2 linked regions of the Pleurocapsa sp. PCC 7327 genome follow. The protein of the gene in region 2 binds, or shares a complex with, the protein of the main gene of each other region. Links are inferred from orthologs where the notes say so. Each region holds a gene or a part of one and is shown on either strand. Other genes may lie near its edges.

Evidence for each region.
Region 1: the proteins of ndhC (region 2) and PLE7327_RS04350 are in contact, whole or in part, in a cryo-EM structure (PDB 7NYH), measured with the Escherichia coli proteins. The link is inferred for Pleurocapsa sp. PCC 7327 from one-to-one orthologs.

The regions. Positions count from the first base shown.
Region 1 is NC_019689.1:972,883-978,342, reverse strand. The notes cover bases 2,741-5,460. They hold PLE7327_RS04350 (NADH-quinone oxidoreductase subunit J), read right to left. Parts: upstream 4,545-5,460; coding sequence 3,936-4,544; downstream 2,741-3,935. Other genes in these bases: nuoH (NADH-quinone oxidoreductase subunit NuoH), read right to left, coding at 5,293-5,460; ndhI (NAD(P)H-quinone oxidoreductase subunit I), read right to left, coding at 4,650-5,255; nuoK (NADH-quinone oxidoreductase subunit NuoK), read right to left, coding at 3,568-3,879; PLE7327_RS04360 (photosystem II reaction center protein J), read left to right, coding at 3,297-3,416; PLE7327_RS23130 (photosystem II reaction center protein L), read left to right, coding at 3,125-3,244. Also shown: circadian clock protein KaiC, read left to right, coding at 1-885; PLE7327_RS04380 (rubredoxin), read left to right, coding at 1,130-1,477; PLE7327_RS04375 (photosynthesis system II assembly factor Ycf48), read left to right, coding at 1,622-2,617; more of psbE, read left to right, coding at 2,706-2,740. UniProt on the Escherichia coli protein: NDH-1 shuttles electrons from NADH, via FMN and iron-sulfur (Fe-S) centers, to quinones in the respiratory chain. The immediate electron acceptor for the enzyme in this species is believed to be ubiquinone.
Region 2 is NC_019689.1:1,245,277-1,253,710, forward strand. The notes cover bases 17-2,970. They hold ndhC (photosynthetic/respiratory NAD(P)H-quinone oxidoreductase subunit C), read right to left. Parts: upstream 1,698-2,970; coding sequence 1,335-1,697; downstream 17-1,334. Other genes in these bases: PLE7327_RS05575 (NAD(P)H-quinone oxidoreductase subunit J), read right to left, coding at 17-489; ndhK (photosynthetic/respiratory NAD(P)H-quinone oxidoreductase subunit K), read right to left, coding at 482-1,237; PLE7327_RS05590 (MlaD family protein), read right to left, coding at 1,843-2,970. In the rest of the region: more of PLE7327_RS05575, read right to left, coding at 1-16; more of PLE7327_RS05590, read right to left, coding at 2,971-3,249; PLE7327_RS05595 (ABC transporter ATP-binding protein), read right to left, coding at 3,300-4,085; bchI (magnesium chelatase ATPase subunit I), read right to left, coding at 4,154-5,233; PLE7327_RS24740 (hypothetical protein), read left to right, coding at 5,633-5,806; PLE7327_RS05605 (zinc-binding dehydrogenase), read right to left, coding at 6,084-7,088; PLE7327_RS05610 (hypothetical protein), read left to right, coding at 7,527-8,096; PLE7327_RS26380 (transposase), read left to right, coding at 8,048-8,434. UniProt on the Escherichia coli protein: NDH-1 shuttles electrons from NADH, via FMN and iron-sulfur (Fe-S) centers, to quinones in the respiratory chain. The immediate electron acceptor for the enzyme in this species is believed to be ubiquinone.

The sequences.
Region 1 (5,460 bases), 270 kb from region 2 along the record:
ACTATCGAAATTCTTAAGTATCGGGGAACCGACCACCAAAAGGGGGAATTTCCTTTTACCGTGATTCGCAACCGGGGAATTACGATCATTCCGCTAGCGGCAATCGAACTCGAACAGAAATCATCCAACATCCGTATTACTTCCGGTAGCGAAGAATTGGATAGAATGTGCGGCGGCGGATTTTTCCGCGACTCGATCATCCTCGTCTCAGGAGCGACGGGGACAGGGAAAACCCTGATGGTGACAGAATTTATGGCAGGTGGTGCCAACAGTGCGGAAAGGTGTCTCATTTTTGCTTTTGAGGAAAGCCGAGAGCAATTGTTTAGAAACGCGATCGGTTGGGGTGTCGATTTCGAGCGGATGGAACGCGAAGGCAAGTTGAAAGTTGTCTGTCGCTATCCCGAAACGACTACCCTGGAAAATCATTTAATCGCCATGAAGGAGATCATCGAAGAATTTAAACCCAATCGCGTTTCAGTAGACAGTCTCTCGGCATTGGAGAGGGTTTCCACCCTCAAAAGCTTTCGGGAATTTATTATTGGTCTGACTTCATTTATCAAACAGAAAGAAATTGGCGGACTGTTTACGTCCACCACCCCGACGCTTTTAGGCGGTTCTTCGATTACAGAGGCACACATTTCTACTATTACTGACTCGATTATCCTGCTGCGTTACGTGGAAATGTACGGAGAAATGCGCCGGGGCATTACAGTACTAAAAATGCGCGGCTCGATGCACGATAAGGATATTCGCGAGTTTGCGATCGACAACCGAGGCATGCATATTGGCAGACCATTCCGCAACGTGACTGGAATTCTGGCAGGAGCGCCGATTTACATAGCTCAGAATGAGGTAGAGCGCCTTAGCGGTTTGTTTGAGGAGTGAGGCAAGGAGACGGGGAGACTGGGAGACAATTAACCACTAACCACTGTACGGGCGGGTTTTTAACAATAACTGTTGGGAAATCGCTAGCGTTTTGAGATTGATCCGCCCCTACTAACTACTCACTAATTCCCAATGACCTATGACCAATGACGAAGGACAACTGACCAATCCCTAGTAAGATAAGAAAGTTAGATTATATGCGATAATTTGTTACAGACATTTTAAGATTTGCTTAGTACTAGCAATGAGCGATCGACCTGTAGAGAAAACGCTGGCAGAGCAAGCTCTAGCAAGCTATGAATGCCGTGCTTGCGGCTACGTTTACGAGCCAGATAAGGGAGATAGTAAAAGTAACACTCCTGCCGGAACGCCATTTGAGGAATTGCCCGTCGATTGGCGCTGTCCGGTCTGTGGGGCAAGCCGTTCTGCCTTTGTCAACATTGGAGCCAGAAATGCTCCCTCTGGATTCCAAGAAAATCTCAATTACGGTTTTGGTGTTAACCGTTTGACTCCAGGACAAAAAAATATTTTGATCTTCGGAGGACTAGCCCTAGCCTTCTTATTTTTCTTAAGCCTATACGGTTTAAATTAGGCTCGAACCAAGCATCGCTGCCAACTCCCTTTAATTGATATCCCTATTTTTCGCATTAAATGCAATCTTACCGAACAATTTTAGCCGGGGAGAAACCGATAAATCGATTCCTAGCTGTTATCGACTAAGAATATGAACATATTCATGAGAAAGCTGAAACAAATCTTCATATTAATTGCGTTTTCCTTATTTTGTATCAGTTGTAGTACCGTTCCCTCTACCAGTTACAATCCCTGGTCAGTTATCCAGTTAGAAACCGAATCGACTTTTGCCGATCTAGCTTTTACCGACGACCCAAATCATGGCTGGTTGGTCGGTTCTCAGGCAGCCCTGTTTGAAACAACTGATGGAGGCAAAACCTGGCAAGAGAAAAAACTAGACTTGGGAGAAGAAAAAGCCAGCTTTACAGCCGTCAGCTTTAACGGACAAGAAGGCTGGATTACTGGAAAACCCTCTATTTTGCTGCACACCGAGGACGGCGGTCAGTCTTGGTCGCGTATTCCCCTAAGCGAAAAGTTACCGGGTGCGCCAAATGGTATTGTTGCACTGGGTTCTAAAATGGCAGAAATGGTGACAGACCTGGGAGCGATTTATAAAACTAGCAATGGCGGTCGTACCTGGCAAGCTTTAGTCGAAGGTGCGGTGGGGGTCGCCCGGACGATTGCTCGCTCTGCTGACGGTAAATATGTTGCTGTTTCCGCCAGAGGAAACTTCTATTCAACTTGGGAACCGGGACAAACGGAATGGACTCCTCACAATCGCACCTCTTCTCGCAGATTGCAGACAATGGGATATAGCGAGGACGGACGGCTGTGGTTGCTTGCTCGCGGCGGTCAAATTCAGTTCGCTAGCACTGACGGTCAAGACGAGGAATGGGGAGAAGTTATCTATCCTGAACCCTCAACCAGTTGGGGCTTATTGGATTTAGCCTACAGAACCCCCGAAGAAATTTGGGTGAGTGGCGGTAGCGGCAATGTGCTGGTAAGCTTTGATAATGGGAAAACTTGGCAAAAAGATAGAGAAATAGAGGATACTCCCTCTAACCTTTACAAAATCGTCTTTGTGACCCCTGAGAAAGGATTTATTCTGGGTCAAAAAGGTGTTTTACTTAGATATGAGCCGCCAGCAGAAACAGCTTAAAATTAGGCTATAGCTGTTAGCACGATCGGCGGTTTTGGATCGTATAAACTATAGAATTGAAACGATAACAATAGGAGGAGAAATTTAAATGTCTGGTAGCACTGGAGAGCGTCCGTTTTCGGACATTATTACTAGCGTTCGTTACTGGGTAATTCACAGCATCACCATCCCGATGTTGTTTATTGCGGGTTGGTTATTCGTCCAAACGGGACTAGCCTATGATGTTTTCGGAACACCCCGTCCCGATGAGTATTTTACGCAAGAGCGTCAAGAATTACCAATCATCACCGATCGCTTTAAAGCCAAGCAGGAAATCGAGCAGTTTAATAATTAAGTAGTTATAAAACAAGGATGGAAATTATGACAAGTCGGACTCCTACCAATCAACCTGTTTCTTATCCGATTTTTACGGTGAGATGGCTAGCCGTTCATACTCTGGCCGTTCCCACTGTATTCTTTTTAGGCGCGATCGCCGCTATGCAATTTATCCAAAGATAGGAGAAAGTCATGGAGAGAAATCCAAATCCCAACAGACAACCAGTAGAGCTTAATCGGACTTCTCTATACTTGGGTTTGTTACTGATTGCAGTCCTTGGTATCCTATTCTCCAGTTATTTCTTCAACTAATTATTGGATAATAATTGAAGTTTCAATCGGAGAAAAATAGGAGGTTAAAATTATGTTTGCAGAAGGACGTATTCCGCTGTGGGTTGTTGCCACTATAGCTGGTTTGGGTGTCATTGCTGTTGTAGGTCTTTTCTTCTACGGTGCCTACGCTGGTTTAGGCTCTTCTCTGTAGAGTTTATTGCCTTTTAAATTAATTGCTTTAACACCATCGAGCAACAAAAAAACCGCCTCTTTACCAAAAGTTGGCGGTATTTTTTATCAGGAAAAAGTGAAAAGGAAAAAATTTTACTTTTGTCTTTTTCCTTCTACCCTTTACCTTTCTCTTACCACTTGAGTAGATTAAATTGCTCCATGTCGATCGTCTCGCGGTTGCGATAAATCGCAAGTACAATTGCCAAACCGACTGCTGCTTCTGCTGCGGCGACCGTAATCACAAAGATAGTAAAAACTTGACCCTTGATTCCTGTAGGATCTAAGAAATTAGAGAAGCCCATCAAATTCAGATTCACTGAATTGAGCAGCAACTCGATGGACATAAGAACTCGTACTGCATTTCGGCTGGTAATCAAACCATAAATCCCGATACAGAAAAGCGCAGCAGCCAATAGCAAACAATATTCCAGTTGCAGTTGCATAAATCCTCTTTCAATGGTTATCGATACTTCGTCAGTCTTCTTTGAGAATTCATCATTTATAATTCCGAAGACTTGCTACCTAATGAAGCTACTTCGCGGGGACGTTCGGGTAATGTTAAAGGGGTTGTCGTGGGTTCTTGAGGTTCTGGAATTATATCGCGACGGGCGAGAATAATTGCGCCGACCATTGCCATCAACAACAACACCGAAGCCAGCTCAAAGGGCAATAAGAAGTCGCTGAAGAAATGTTTGCCAATTTCTACGATCGTACTTTCAACCGCAGCAGACGAAGTGCCAGCTATCGACCAAGGAGTCACTAACACCATCGTCGCCAGCAGCGCAAATAAACCAAGACAAACTAGCGCCGTTGCTCCCTGGCGAATCCAACGTCTGGGGACGGCAATAAACTCTTCGCGCTTGTTGACCAGCATGATAGCAAAGATAATCAGCACGTTAATAGCGCCGACATAGATTAAAATTTGTGCGGCTGCTACAAAATCAGCATTGAGTAGGATATAGATACCAGCAATGCTAATGAATACGCCTGCTAATAAAAAGGCTGAATAGACGATATTGGATAAAAGCACTACACCCAAGGCAGCGCCAAGCATCATCACAGACAACAGACCAAATGAAACAATTTGAACGCCTTCAGCTAGATTCACAGTCTTTTATTCTCCTTAGTAGGAACGATTGTTGTTGGTTATTGGGCTATATAGAGCTAAAATTTCGCGTCTGGAACTAACCCCTAACCAACAACAAATCTACGATTAACTCACACCTTCTTTGTTAGATTCCATCTCTTTAACGATTTCCTCTGGGCGCTTGCCAGGTCTTTGACTTCCCGAAGGTAAATCGTGAGGTTCGAGGACTCCTTTAGGCAGATATGCCAACTCTCGTAGAGGAGTTACCATCGGATCTTGGGTAACTTTATATGGCAAGCGTCCGAGAGCCACGTTATCGTAGTTGAGTTCGTGGCGATCGTAGGAAGCGAGTTCATATTCTTCTGTCATAGAGAGGCAATTGGTGGGGCAGTATTCCACGCAGTTGCCGCAGAAGATACAAACGCCAAAATCGATGCTGTAGTGCTTGAGCTTTTTCTTCTTGACGCTCTTGTCGAATTCCCAATCTACTACGGGAAGGTTGATCGGGCAAACTCGGACACAGACTTCGCAGGAGATGCACTTGTCGAATTCAAAGTGGATTCTACCGCGAAAGCGTTCTGAAGGAATCAGTTTCTCATAGGGATACTGAACGGTTACAGGGCGGCGACGCATGTGGTCGAAAGTGACAGAAAGCCCTTCGCCGATGTATTTTGCTGCTTGCACGCTTTCTTTGGCGTATGCCTGGACTTGTTTGAGGATTTGGTTGAACATATCGTTTGTCCTTTGTCATTGGTCACTGATTCTCTATCTACCCTCCAAACGCAAAGGGAAAGGCGAGTTTGAGGGCAGCCGTCAAAAGTAAATTGGCTAGAGAAACTGGCAGGAGAAACTTCCAACCTAAATTGAGGAGTTGGTCGATGCGAACGCGGGGAACCGTCCAACGCACTAGAATGGCGAGGAAGATCAGGAAATAGGC
Region 2 (8,434 bases):
CAGAGGCCAGCCCACCCAATCTTCCGGCATCAAAATTCGCTTGAGATTCGGGTGTCCCTCATAGACAATGCCATACATATCGTAGCTTTCGCGTTCTTGCCAGTCGGCTCCTTTCCAAATCCAGTATACCGAAGGCACCCTAGGATTATCTCGCGGCAGAAAGACTTTTAGTCGAACTTCTTCAGGGCGATCGGCATCGTCACTGACCTTGATAAGATGATAAAAACTAACTAACTCTTTTCCGGGACCGAGATCGTAAGCGCCTTGGCACTGGAGATAGTTAAATCCGTAGGCATAGAGCGCGGTAGCAATAGGAATGAGAAACTCTGGCTCTACCTTGATTAGCTCGACTCCTAAATGATCTACCTCAAGCGCTGTATTCTCGAAGCCATTTTCCGTCAGCCAGCTAGAGATCTTACCCGCCTGGACAATTGCAGAGGCTTCTGGTGCTTCACCTGTCGGCTTATCTGACTGAGTTTCTTCAGCCACGGTTAACTTCCTCCTTTTGTTTCTGTGACGCTGCTAGAGCGGGTGGAACTGGCATTCCCATCGCTTCGGTCAACTCCAGCGGTGGCATTTCGCGAGTTCCAGCCCGGAGATATTTACCCGTCAGAATTGGCTCTACTACCTTCATACTGTGGGTAGTGCTATAGTAGCGATGGGTTTGCTGTGTTACCGCTGCTCTATCTTGAATCGAATCATTGGCAATTTTTTTGCGCAGCTTGATAATCGCGTCGATAATTGCTTCCGGACGAGGCGGGCAGCCAGGAATATAAACATCAACCGGAATCAGCTTATCGACTCCTCTGACTGCCGTCGTCGAGTCAACGCTAAACATTCCGCCCGTGATAGTGCAAGCTCCCATGGCGATGACATATTTCGGTTCTGGCATCTCTTCGTAGAGGCGAACCAGCGCTGGTGCCATTTTCATGGTAATCGTGCCTGCGGTGATAATCAAATCTGCTTGTCGGGGACTAGAACGGGGAACTAAACCAAAGCGGTCAAAATCAAACCGTGCGCCAATCAAGGCAGCAAATTCAATAAAACAACAGGCGGTTCCGTACAGTAAGGGCCAGAGGCTGGACAATCGCGCCCAGTTGTAGAGATCGTCTACAGTGGTTAAAATGACATTTTCCGACAGATCTTGCGTGACCTGAGTGCGATTAATTGGATTGAGGATTTTTTCTTTTTGCTGCTGCTCTAGGGCAGCTTCGTTGGTAGTTAAATTAGGACTCATAGTTTTCGATCGCTGTATCAAATAAGTGCTGGTAACGATTTCAGGATTCAGTTAACGGAACCAGCGAGTTAACCGATTACCGAACACCGAACTCCGGCTAAGACCATTCTAGAGCGCCTTTTCTCCAAGCATAGACAAGAGCGACGACCAGAATGGCAATAAAAATGAGCGCTTCGACGAAAGCGAGCAGTCCGAGACGATTAAAGGCAACTGCCCAAGGATATAAAAACACGGTTTCTACGTCAAAGACGACGAAAACCAGAGCAAACATGTAATAGCGAATATTGAACTGAATCCAAGCTCCTCCGATGGGTTCCATTCCAGATTCGTAGGTGGTACGTCGTTCTGGACCGCCACCGCTAGGTCGTAAAAGTTTTGACGCTGTTAGAGCTAGGATAGGAACTAGGCTGCAAGCTAGTAGGAAACCAAGTAAATATTCATACCCAGAAAGGACAAACACTGCGACCTTAATACTCCTCTTAACAAATAACCCTCAGCCGAGAAGACCTGCGTTATTTTTGTTACAGTTACCTATTATAAAGGTTTCGTTAAAGTTTCTTCTCTCAGAGAGTTTATCAAAGAAGTTATTAGCAATATAAAACCGTCTAATCCTCTGGTAACGATCCTTGCAACTGGAAGCTTGAAGGAGTTGGAAAAGCTTTCGACGATGGCTCGAAAAAAAGCTTAAAAGAGGCAGGGGATTGAAAAATATTTTTAGACATGAGTTCTAAATAGGGCAGTGGCGCTTTGGCATCATTACTGCTGACCGTAGTACTGTAAGGTTTGAGGCGTTGGGGCGATCTGCTCGTTCGTTCCGGTTCTTGTTTGACGATTCCTAGCGCTTGTGCCGTTTGAATCTGCCGCTCTAAATTCTGAGTTGAGGAGACTAGATTGCCCAGTCCGTTAACCAAGTTGCGCAGATTGTCTCGGAATGCCGGATCGCCAGTGAGATCGTCTAGGTCTGAAGTAATTTTCTGGGCATTTTCAAAGGTGGCTCTAGCCGAGTCCAAGGTGCGCTGCAATGTTAGGGCATTGGCAGGATCGTTGAGCATCCCAGAAAGTTCTCGCAGATTGGTTGATGTTGCGGCTGCATTAGCTACTAACGTTTCTAAGTTCTGTACGATTTTTTGAGTGTCAGAAGTAGCCAGTCCCGTATTTACCTGTTCTACCAACTTTTGTAGCTCTTGACTGGTGCGATCGATATTATTGAGGGTTGCGCTTAGATTGGTTCGATTCTCTTCGATCAAACTGTTCAAACTGTTTGCCAGTTCAGAAGTATTATTGAGCGTCCTCTGTAAAGTGCTGCGATTTTCTGCGAGTAAACTATTGGCGTTGTCGATAAACTGAGTTGTTTCATTGGCTGTTTTCGTCAGTGCCTCAGTTGTATCGGAAACGCCTTGAATTTCTCTGTTAACCGTCACAGACAAACGGGCTAAAACATCGCTTAGTTTGGCAATACGCTCGGCAGCTACAGAAGCGCTTTGGGCAGCACCAGTAATACTGTTAAAGAATTTTGGATCGGTATAAAGTTCGCTTAGACGAGCAAGATTTTCGAAAAGCTGAACGCCGGGATCGCCCTTGAGGCGATCGCCTTCACAAATAATTGCTTGGGAATTACAATCGGGACTAAGCGGATTGAAAGCCTGAGTATCCGAGGGAAGCGCTCCCAGGGGAGTGATGTCTACCGATGCTTCGCCGATTAATCCGTAGCGATTGGTTTGGATTCTCACCTGGCGGGGAAGAATGACGTTAGCCGAGGAAATTTCTAGAACGACATCAACATTCTTCAGCCCGGGGTTCATGGCAGCAATTTTGCCCACTGTCACGCCTCGATAGCGAACGGGAGCGCCGATTTGCAGACCGCTAACGTCACTAAATTCAGCGATGAATTGGTAGTTCCGTTGACCGAATCCCCCACCCCGCAGCCAAATAGCCAGTCCGCCAAATAATACTAATCCCAACAGGGCAAATAATCCAACCGTGCCTTCTCGAACCGTTCGCGATCGCAGCATCTGTATTCCTCACTTTGTCTCAACATCAAAGGTTTTATGACTACACTAGCTCAATCGATGACTTTGATCGGACCGCGAACGCTAGCGCTAAAAAATTGCCGTACCATGGGGTGATCGGTGGTATCGATTTCCCCACAGCTTCCTTGCCATTGAATTTTCCCGTCATAGAGAAACACAATGCGATCGGCGGTGCGGCGAATCGTACTCTGCTGATGTGTCACCATCACGTAGGTATCGCATCCTCCCGGACTGCGTTGCAGGTGACGGACTAAATCTTCGATAACGGTTGAAGCAATGGGATCGAGACCTGCGGTAGGTTCGTCGTAGAGGAGAACTTCGGGGTTATCCTGAGGGTTTTCGGGATTGGACATAATTGCCCTAGCAAAGCTTACTCGTTTGCGCATCCCGCCAGACAGTTCGGCAGGGTAGCGATCGCCAATGCCGCGTAACCCCACCACTTCGAGTTTTTCCTCGACCAGTTCCCGAATTTTCTCGCCAGGGAGCTTGGAGTGTTGATAGAGAAAAAAACCAACGTTCTCTTCGACGGTTAGGGAATCGAATAAGGCTGCCTGCTGAAACACCAAAGAGATGCGGAGACTATCCTCTTCATCTTCGATTAATCCTAGCCGCCGTTTGCCCTTGATATAGATTTCGCCCGAATCGATGGGAATCAAGCCAGCGATCGCCCGTAGGACTGTCGACTTGCCCGTTCCAGAAGGACCGATAATAACCAGTGCTTCCCCTCGATAGATACTCAAGTCTATGTGGTCAAGAATCACCTTGTCGCCAAACGACTTGCAAACCCCTCTCAGTTCGATCAAAGGCTCTTGTGTCATGTGTCTTGAGTTAGCAGTCCTTAGTCAAGCATAGCGAATGACTAGAGACTAATAACTATAACCGATGGCTAGTTTTCTTCTGACACTTCCAAACCGAATACCCGATTGAAGGCTTTTTCGACTTTATAGCCGGATTCGATCGACTCCAGGGGGTCTTTGCGCAGTCGGTGCCGCAGAGCCAAGGTAATTACCCGACGAATATCGTCTACCGTCACGGTCGTGCGCCCTTCAAAGGCTGCTAGGGCTTTAGCGGCGCGATTGGTGACGATATCTCCTCTCAAGCCATCGACATCGAGAGCGGAACAAACTTCGGAAATTTTAATGCGCAAATCGTAATCGATTTCGACTTGGGGCAGAAGTTTTTGAGCGTTAATAATCTTCTCTTGCAGCGCTTCTTGTTCGGGTTGGTATTTTTCGCAGAATTTTTGGGGATTGCTGTCAAATTCGGAGCGCTGCTCGACGATTTGCACTCTCAGCGCGGGTTCTTTGACGGTGTGAATTTCGGCGTGCATGCCAAAGCGATCGAGCAACTGAGGTCGCAATTCTCCTTCTTCTGGGTTGCCGGAACCTACCAGCACGAAACGGGCGGGGTGGCGAATGGAAATTCCTTCTCGTTCGACGGTATTCCAACCGCTAGCGGCAGAATCCAATAAAACGTCTACGAGGTGATCGTCGAGCAAGTTGACTTCATCGACGTAGAGAATGCCTCGATTAGCTTTTGCCAGCAGTCCGGGTTCAAAGGCTTTCACCCCTTCGGAGAGGGCTTTTTCAATGTCGATCGTGCCGCAAACTCTATCTTCAGTGGCTCCTAGAGGCAAGTCAACCATGGGAACTTTCTTTTTGACAATTTGTAGGGGAATTTGTTTCTCTAGTTGCTCCCGAACGCGATCGCTCATTAGATCGGGATCGTAGGGATCGGAATTGAAGGGATCGTCGGCGACGACTTCAATTTCTGGCAATAAATCGGCTAAGGCCCGAATTGTCGTCGATTTGCCAGTGCCGCGATCGCCCATAATCATTACCCCGCCAATTTTCGGATCGATTACATTGAGGATGAGAGCGAGTTTCATTTCTTCTTGACCTACAATCGCGGTGAAGGGGAAAATTACGCGACGAGTCTTTGGAGGTGCTTGGAGGGTTGCAGTCATATCTGGTTTAGTTGTGTCAGTTGAAATTTATACGAAAAATTTGTTCGATGAGAGCAATTCTTTTAGTCAGTGTCTCTCATTGTGCCATAGGACTCATCGGGTCATTCGATTTTGGATCAAAGGATTCTGGATCAAAGGATTGACCCTACGAATAAATCCGCTTGCTCTGTGACATCCAGGAATTATTGTTCAAAAGTGCAAGGTACTTCGTCAAAATTGAGATTCAAAATTTTTGAACCGCTCTCTGCCTTATGTTCGGTTAGACTCAGATCCGATCTCGCACCTTTGGCATCAACGCCTAGAACTAAAGTTCTAGGCTCAAAGCTCAACTCGATTAAAATCGACTCAAATTCCTATCGGGTCTTCTTTAGAGGACTTTTTCGCTCGACCAGGAAATTAATGACAACAGCAGTTGTTGAGAATGGTGCAAGATCTCAGGCGTTAGAAGAACTTTCTCGCTCTAATTCGCGCTGGCGCAATGTCAACAAAGCTTTTGCTCTTTGCTTGAAAGTTTTTACTTCCTGGTCATTGGGTTGCACCTTTTGCCATGCTTCTCGCTGCATTAAACGTTGACACCAATCTTTAATATTGGGGGAATTACTCAGATCGATTCCTAGTTTCGTTAATGGCTAAAAACTCTGGTTGGAATTTGTCGCCGTTTAAGTTGACTAGTACCGATTCAAAGGGAATGTTTTTTTCTAGTAGCACTATCCAGACGCGACGAGCGATCGGGGAAATAGGATTGTAGTAAAATTTCAGCATCAATAATTTTTCCTTGTTAGTTGATGGTTAATAGTTAGTCGTTAGTCATTAAGAGAAAATATCCATATTTTTAATAACGACTAACTACTTACGGAATTAAAATTAATTTGCCAATATGTTCGCCCTTTTCCATTGCTTGATTAGCGTGACGAACGTCGCAGAGTGAAAATTTGGCAGCAATAGGTAACTTATATGTCCCATTGACAAGACATTCTAAAACATGTTGATAGGCGATTTGCTCTCGTTCGCTGCCAGAAAGTTCGTTAATTAACCAACCGCGAATCGCCGCAGCTTTACGAATTAAAGGACTAACGTCTACGACATCCGGTTTGCCTAACAACCCATAAATCCAAATTGTGCCTCCATTGGCTATCAGGCGGATTTCTTGGTTGAGGAATTCTCCGGCAGCAACGGGATCGAAAATGACATCGGGTCCTTTCCCGGCAGTTAAGTGCTTGACTTCTCGCCACCATTGGGAATTGCGCGTTACGATTAAATGGTCGAACCGGACTTCGGGCATAGCTTGTAGTTTCTCGACTTTATCCGGACTGGTGGTCGTCCCGATCGCAATGCCACCATAGTGCTTGACTACCTGAGAAGCTGCGATCGCAACGCTACTACTGGCTGCTGGAATGAGAACGCTTTGTCCGGGTTGTAGTTGCTGCCTCCAAATTAAGCAACCCCAAGCGGTTAGATAGGGATACCAAATAGCGCCCAGGATCTCATCAGAAATTTCGTCAGGAGCAGGGATAGTTTTATCGGCAGCAATGAGGTAATGAGATTGATAAGTGCCTTTGCCGATGCCTTTAGACGCAGGCGCATCTAAAGTCAGGATAACGCGCTGACCGACATGGCGATCCGTAACGAGATCGCCAATGGCTTCGATGTAACCGCCTCCTTCTATTCCTGGCGTAAAGGGTGGCGCGCCAGAAATCAAGCGATATTCGCCTCGCCGTGCCATCAAATCGGCGTGATTCATACCAATGCTGGTCAGTCGCACGATAACTTGGTTGCTATCAGGAGTGAGCTCGGGTTCTTCGACGATTGAAAGTTGGTCGCTACCGCCAAAGGCATTGACTACGACTTTGTACATAAAAAGCCTTCAATAACAGAGATGTTACACCGATTAAAATAAACCTCTTGCATAAGTAGATTTAGTCTCAACTAGAGCTTGGGAATGAATTTCCCAAGCTAACAGCCCTAGTTTACTTAAGTAGACTTACACTATAAGTCAAGAAATTCATTTCTTGGCGGATCGGGAATTTTTGCAGGAGGTCTAATGGATTTGCTGTAGGCGGCGCCTAGTAAGAAGTACTCTGGTTCGGATGGGAAAGGCAATTTCAACTTCAAGAGGACTTTTCCGTGTCTGAAGTTCTTGCATATTCTATTTTTCCTAGTTATTTTTTCAGACCGAACATTTGGTTTTGCGTGAAAAAAATTTGTCGGGATTGAACGTAGAGGGTTAAAGGAGGTTTTCGACGTAATTGGCTCATGTGTAAAATATGTGCAGGAGAAGTAATGTCAGCATGCTATGGAATTTCCCCTGAACGATTTGCTCAATCGAGACAAATGCAGGCAGTGGATTTTGGAGCATTTTCATCCGGATGGCTTGAGCTGTCCCAACTGTAAAGCTGGGGTGGAACAAGCCCGAAGATTTAGAACCACGCATCGCTCTCAGTTGAGAGTTTATCGCTGTCGTGTGTGCGACCACACTTACAACCTCTACAGTGGCACGTTACTAGCGCAACATCACCTGAGACCTGAACGGGTTGTGTTGTTGTTGCGAGGCATCCTCAAGGGAGAGTCCACTAAAAGCTTGGCAGGAGAATTACAGTTAAATTACAAAACGGTGTTAACCTTACCTCATCAACTGCAAGCTCGTGCCGAGCAGTTACAATCGCAGGAACCCGTACCTGACACTCGAACTGAAACCGATGAGATGTTTCAGAAGGCGGGGAAAAAGGAGAGCAGCATCTTGACCCGTTTGACCCACCTCGACGACGAGCGAACAAACGACGAGGTAAAGGCACCTAGGATCATGACCGACCACCAGTGGTTGGAACGGTTGGACGAAACAGTGGGCAAGTCCGATTGCGAGTAGTGAGGAACACTACAGGTGAAATACTGGTTAATCATGTGCATCAATTCACAGTAATTGAGAGTCAGCTCTTCACTGACGAATCAGCCAGTTATAATCACGTCATTCGTCCTCATGCTACTGTTTGTCATAGTCAGCATGAATGGGCAAGGGATGATGAGGGAGATGGGCTTCGAGAAGTTCATGTCAACACAGTTGAAGGGATGTGGACAGATATGAGGAATTTCTTGAGCTCCTTTAAGGGTGTTCACCAAGAGCGCCTGAGTGGTTATGTTGCTATTTTTGAGTTCAAGGGAAACCTCAAACGCATCTGCCCTGCCTTCATTGCCTCACTGGTTACT